One region of the Kitasatospora sp. NPDC058063 genome, then DNA from elsewhere that is predicted to be linked to it. Evidence: riboswitches for the same ligand, from Rfam matches in the RefSeq annotation. Region 1 holds a riboswitch; the other holds the start of a gene.

Region 1 (3,270 bases):
ATCTCCATGTTCCCGTACTGGGCGTCCGGGCTGCCCGGCGTGCCGTGCCACAGCAGCATCCAGACCTGGCCGTCCGCCAGCGCGTGCAGCAGCCGCTCGTACGCGTCGTAGCGCTCCGGCGCGACGTCGCGCAGGGCGCGCTCCAACGCGCCGGGATCAGCTCCCGGGCGCCCGGCCGGTGCCTGGCCCCAGGGCCCCGGCACACCGCCCGCTCCCGTTCCCGCACTCATGCGCCCACCTCGCCGCGCCTCTTTCCCTCAACCCGCCGGCCCGTCGGCCGTCTGCACGCACCCTATGGCGCTGCACCGGCCACCGCCACGGCGACGTGCCTTTGATACGAACCCCGCTCAGCCCCGCGAATAGAACGGCTGTACCCGGGTGAGCAGCCACTCGACCACCGGGTCGTCGGCGAGGTCGAGCAGTACGAGGTGGACGCCGCCGGGCAGCGGCGCGGTTCCCAGCGCTCGGCCGAGCGCGTCGTTCACCGCGGCCGGATCGGCCGGTACCGCCGGGTCCAGCTGGACGCCCACGAACATCACGGTCGGCTCGCCCTCGATGCTGGCCAGCGCCCTGCGGGCGGTCAACACTCCCGGCAGCGCCGACAGTTCGCCCCGGCAGGCGGCCAGGAAGTGCTCCGGGTCCTCGCCCGGCACCGGCTCGCGCAGCGCCACCCGGCCGCCGGTCGGCGCCGCGGCGTCGTCGGCGGCCTCCCAGCGGTCCCCGCGCGGACCGCGCCGCAGCTCGGCGACCCCCTGCGGCGGCACCGGGATGCCCACGGCCGCGTCGGGGTTCACCGCGATGCCCACGCCCAGCGGCAGCCCGCGGGCGAACTCCCACACCGGCGCCACCGCGAAGGCCATCCCCGGCGCCTGCTGGAGGAACACCTCCTGCGAGGAGAACACCGGCACGTACGGGTCGCCGCCCAGCTCGACGGTCGGCAGGTCCAGTGCCTGCCCCTGCGGATCGGCCCCGGCCGGCAGCGGCACCCACACCTGGCTGCGCGCCAGCACCTCGATCACCCGCGGCGTCGCGCCCGGGTCGCCCAGGGCCGCGGTCAGCACCTGCTCCAGCTCGTTGGCCGGCCAGGAACCGCCCGCCGGCGCCTCCTGCGGTCCGCCCCACCCCTGCTGCTGCTCCACCGGGTACCCCATGCGCCGCCGATCCCGCCCTCTGCCGCTCGGCCGCCCTCTGCTGCGCCGACGCGCAGCAGTCTAGGGCCCCCGGGCCCTCCCCTTTAGGGCTCGTGTTCGGGTGCCCCGCGGGCCCCGGTCCCGGGTGCCGTCCCGGGCCCGCGTCCGGATGCCGCGCGGTGTGACCGGGTCCCCTCTCCCCTCTCCGTCCCGGACGTGCCATGATGTGCCCGTCCGACGGCATGCGCCGCGGGCCCCCACAACTCCATACCGGCCGCTCGAACCCGCGCGGGAGAGCCCGGAGTGCCGTTCAGGCACAGCCGGCGCCGAAGGAGCAAGTCCTCCCCGGAATCTCTCAGGCACCCCTACCGCACGGGTTAGGCACATCTGGAAAGCGGCGCCCGGCCCTGTCGTGCGCCCACCCACGGTGCAAGCCGTCATGCTGTCCCCCAAGCTGGAAACAGCTGCGGGCGGCGGGCGGTGAAGCTCTCAGGTTCGACGACAGATGGGGAGACCCACGCCGCCGCATGCCCGCGCGCAGGGTCGGCCCCCAGCGGGTCCGGTCCGGCGCGTGCACCCCTGAGTGCCCCGACCGAGGAGTTCCTGGCCATGTCGTCCCTCCGCCTGACCGCGCTCGACGCGCTGCACCGCGCCCTCGGCGCGACCATGACCGACTTCGCCGGCTGGGACATGCCGCTGCGCTACGGCAGCGAGCGCGAGGAGCACCTCGCGGTCCGCACCCAGGCCGGTCTGTTCGACCTCTCGCACATGGGCGAGATCACCGTCACCGGCCCGCAGGCGGGCGAGATGCTGGACCACGCGCTGGTCGGCTTCGTCTCCGCGCTGGGCGTGCTGCGCGCCCGCTACACCATGATCTGCGCCGAGGACGGCGGCATCCTGGACGACCTGATCGTCTACCGCCTGCGCGAGGACGCCTTCCTGGTCGTCGCCAACGCCTCCAACGCCCAGCTGGTCCTCGACGAGCTGATCGCCCGTGCCAAGGGCTTCGACGCCGTCGTCACCGACGACCGCGACACCTACGCGCTGATCGCCGTCCAGGGCCCGGAGGCCACCGGCATCCTGGCGAAGACCACCGACGCCGACCTGCCCGGCCTGAAGTACTACGCGATCCTCCCGGCCCGGGTGGCCGACCGCGACGTGCTGCTCGCCCGCACCGGCTACACCGGTGAGGACGGCTTCGAGATCTTCTGCCGTCCGGCCGACGCCGAGGCGGTCTGGCAGGCGCTGACCGCCGCGGGCGAGGGCCACGGCCTGATCCCGTGCGGCCTGTCCTGCCGCGACACGCTGCGCCTGGAGGCCGGCATGCCGCTGTACGGGCACGAGCTGTCCACCGACCTCACCCCGTTCGACGCCGGCCTGGGCCGGGTCGTCCGCTTCGACAAGACCACCAACGAGGGCGCCTTCATCGGCCGCAAGGCGCTGGAGCAGGCCGCCGCCGCGGCCGAGACCAACCCGCCGAAGGTGCTGGTCGGCCTGGTCTCCGAGGGCAAGCGGGTTCCGCGCGCCGAGTACACCGTGGTCTCCACCGAGGGCGAGCCGATCGGCCGGATCACCTCCGGCTCGCCGTCCCCGACCCTGGGCAAGCCGATCGCGATGGCCTACGTCGACGCCGCCCACGCCGCCCCCGGCAGCACCGTCGCGGTGGACGTGCGCGGCAAGCACGAGCCCGTCCAGGTCGTGGCGCTGCCGTTCTACAAGCGCGCCCGCTGACCTGTCGCCGCGGCCCCCGTTTTTCCGTTTGCGCACGTCGCGGCCGTCCGCGCGGCGGCCCGCTTCGTCGTACCCGCTTCCCATCCTGGAGAATGACGCCATGAGCAACCCCCAGCACCTGCAGTACACCAAGGAGCACGAGTGGCTGACCGCGGCCGCGGACGGTGTCTCCACGGTCGGCATCACGGAGCACGCCGCCACCGCCCTCGGTGACATCGTCTACGTGCAGCTGCCCGAGGTCGGCGACACCGTGACCGCCGGCGAGACCTGTGGCGAGCTGGAGTCCACCAAGTCGGTCAGCGACCTGTACTCCCCGGTGACCGGCGAGGTCACCGAGATCAACCAGGACGTCATCGACGACCCGGCCTCCGTGAACGCGGACCCGTTCGGGAACGCCTGGCTGTTCAAG
Region 2 (3,270 bases), on a different contig from region 1:
TTCGGTCGTCACGTACTTGCGCAGCTTCGCGGTGCCGAGGGTGTGCCACTCGGTGGTGATCTCCAGCCGCTCCTCCCGGCAGGTGATCTCGACCGGGCTGCTGGGGGCGGACGAGGAGGCGTCGGCGGTCGCGGTGACGGTCGCGGTGGTGGTGGCCATCGGGGCGGGCGTGGCGGCGGGCTGCGGCTGCGGCTTCGGCTCCACGACGGGGGCGGCGGAGGCGGTGGTGGCGGCGGGCGCGGCGAAGCCGGGCTCGGCCGGCGGGGGGGCCATGGGGGCCGCGGGGGTGCTGAGGGTCCGCATGTCGGGCTCCGGGGCGGTCCTGGTGGTGTCGGCGGCAGCGGGGGCGGCGGCAGCGGGGGTCCTGGCCGGTGCGGGCTCGGGGGAGTGCTCGGGCGACCGCTCGGGTGACCGCTCGGGGGTGTGGAAGGTGAGCGACTTGGCCGGGGCCGCCGCGGTCGTCGTGGCGGCGGCCGCCGCCGTGGTGCCGAAGTCGAGGTCGGGCTGCCTGGGCCGGCTCCCGTTCTCGCCGTTCGGGCGGCTGTCCATCGGGGTGTCGAGCCCGTAGTAGCGGTAGAGCTGGAGCTCCTGGGCGGGGGACAGGTGCTGGCCGACGCCGAAGTCCGGCGACTCCTTCACCAGCGACTTGTCGTACGGCACCCGGAGCTCGTCGCCGGCGAACTCGCTCGTGGTCAGCGGGACGAAGGCGTCCCGGCCGAAGATGCCGGTCCGGACCGCGGCCCACTCGGGCCGGCCGGTGGCGTCGTCCAGGTAGACCTCGTCGACCGTGCCGATCTTGTCTCCGTTGCGGTCGACGGCCTTGTGGCCGATGAGGTCCCGGGGGTCGATGTCCGTCTGCACTTCTTTCCTCCCGCGCGCTGAACCTGCGGAACTCCCGCAGGAAGGCGGCCGGAGCACCCGATTCCGTCCGCCACTTCACACCAAAAGCCATGAATCGGACGAGCGCGACCCCGGGTGCGCCGTACGGGGTTGGCACTGGACCGTCCGGGGGACGCGCGTAGACCTCCAGTGACCAGACACACCCGTGATCGGGGGGCCTCCCGCTGGTACCCTGGGCGGCGACCGCAGAGCCCGCTCGGGAGAGTCTCCGATCACGAAAACCGCTGGTCGGAGCGCCGAAGGAGCAACTCCTCCCCGGAATCTCTCAGGCATCCGTACCGTGTGGGGTAGGTCACTCTGGAAAGCAGGGCAGGAGCGTCGGCACGGAAGCCGGCGATCACCACCCTCACCGACGGTGCAAGCCGGCGGAGCGCCCACAGCGCTCCGTGCGGGTGAAGCTCTCAGGTCCCGATGACAGAGGGGGAGGCCTGTTGGGTCCGCGCGCCCAGGCTCGTCCGCTGCCCGCAGCGGTGGGGCCGGCCGGCGTGCGTACCCCCGCCGGTCCGTGACCAGGAGGCCTCGACCACCATGAACGCCCAGCCGAACGCGGGACGCCCCACCGGCGCCTCGACCCTCACCGAGCTTGAGCTGGCCAGCCCCTTCGAGAACCGCCACATCGGCCCCGACGCCGCCGCGCAGGAGAAGATGCTGGCGTCCGTCGGCTACGGCTCGCTGGACGAGCTCGCCGGGACCGCGGTGCCCGAGGCGATCCGCTCCATCACCGCCCTGGACCTGCCCGCGGGCCGGTCCGAGGCCCAGGTCCTCGCCGAACTGCGCGAGCTGGCCGGCCGCAACCAGGTGCTCCAGCCGATGATCGGCCTGGGCTACTACGGCACCTTCACCCCGCCGGTGATCCTGCGCAACGTCATGGAGAACCCGGCCTGGTACACCGCCTACACCCCGTACCAGCCGGAGATCTCGCAGGGGCGCCTGGAGGCGCTGCTGAACTTCCAGACCCTGGTCTCCGACCTGACCGGCCTGCCGACCTCCGGCTCCTCCCTGCTGGACGAGGGCACCGCGGCCGCCGAGGCGATGGCGCTGGCCCGCCGCGTCACCAAGGTCAAGGGCGGCGTCTTCCTGGTCGACGCCGAGACCCTGCCGCAGACCGTCGCGGTGATCAACACCCGCGCCGTGCCGACCGGCGTCGAGGTCGTCGTCGCCGACCTGTCCGAGGGCATCCCGGCCGAGATCGCCGAGCGCGGCGTCTTCGGCGTGCTGCTCCAGTACCCGGGTGCCACCGGCGTGGTCCGCGACCTCACCCCGGTGATCGAGCAGGCGCACGGCCTGGGCGCGATCGTCGCCGTCGCCGCCGACCTGCTCGCGCTGACCCTGCTCAAGTCCCCGGGCTCGCTGGGCGCCGACATCGCCTGCGGCACCTCGCAGCGCTTCGGCGTACCGATGGGCTTCGGCGGCCCGCACGCCGGCTACCTGTCGGTGCGCGCCGAGTACGCCCGCTCGCTGCCCGGCCGCCTGGTCGGCGTCTCCGTCGACGTCGACGGCAACCGCGCCTACCGCCTGGCGCTGCAGACCCGCGAGCAGCACATCCGCCGCGAGAAGGCCACCAGCAACATCTGCACCGCCCAGGTGCTGCTCGCCGTGATGGCCTCGATGTACGCCGTCTACCACGGCCCCGACGGCCTGGCCGACATCGCCCGGCGCACCCACCGCTACGCCGCCGCCCTCGCCGAGGGCCTGCGGGCCGGCGGCGTCGAGCTGCTGCACGGCGAGTTCTTCGACACCGTCACCGCCGTCGTCCCGGGCCGCGCCGCCGAGATCGCCGCTGCCGCCCGTGCCAACGGCATCAACGTGTTCCAGGACGGCGCGGACCGGATCTCCGTCTCCACCGACGAGACCACCACCCGCGAGCACCTGGCCGGCGTCTGGGCCGCGTTCGGCGTCGAGCCGGTCGAGGTCCCCGAGGCCGCCGACGCGCTGCCCGCCGCGCTGCTGCGCGAGGACGAGTACCTGACCCACCCGGTCTTCCACAGCCACCGCTCGGAGACCGCCATGCTGCGCTACCTGCGCCGCCTGTCGGACCGGGACTACGCGCTGGACCGCGGCATGATCCCGCTGGGCTCCTGCACCATGAAGCTCAACGCGACCACCGAGATGGAGGCGGTGACCTGGCCGGAGTTCGGCCAGCTGCACCCCTTCGCGCCGATCGACCAGGCCCAGGGCTACCTCACCCTGATCCGCCAGCTGGAGCAGCAGCTGGTCGAGGTGACCGGCTACGACGCCGTCTCGATCCAGCCGAACGCCGGCTCGCAGGGCGAGCTGGCCGGCCTGCTGGCCGTCCGCGCCTACCACCACGCCAACGGTGACACCCAGCGTGACGTCTGCCTGATCCCGTCCTCCGCGCACGGCACCAAC

Evidence for each region. A riboswitch is a leader RNA that binds a small molecule or an ion and turns the genes downstream of it on or off. The one in region 1 is predicted to bind glycine.
Region 2: another riboswitch for glycine. It lies ahead of gcvP (aminomethyl-transferring glycine dehydrogenase); the one in region 1 lies ahead of gcvT (glycine cleavage system aminomethyltransferase GcvT).

What each region holds. Positions count from the first base shown of each region.
Region 1 is NZ_JBHVSD010000007.1:352,225-355,494, reverse strand. It holds gene ACFVUY_RS15110 (enhanced serine sensitivity protein SseB C-terminal domain-containing protein) at 1-230, opposite strand, end outside; gene ACFVUY_RS15105 (enhanced serine sensitivity protein SseB) at 348-1,151, opposite strand; glycine riboswitch at 1,410-1,511, shown strand; gene gcvT (glycine cleavage system aminomethyltransferase GcvT) at 1,740-2,861, shown strand; gene gcvH (glycine cleavage system protein GcvH) at 2,962-3,270, shown strand, end outside.
Region 2 is NZ_JBHVSD010000003.1:14,408-17,677, forward strand. It holds gene ACFVUY_RS06675 (PRC and DUF2382 domain-containing protein) at 1-861, opposite strand, end outside; glycine riboswitch at 1,088-1,191, shown strand; gene gcvP (aminomethyl-transferring glycine dehydrogenase) at 1,429-3,270, shown strand, end outside.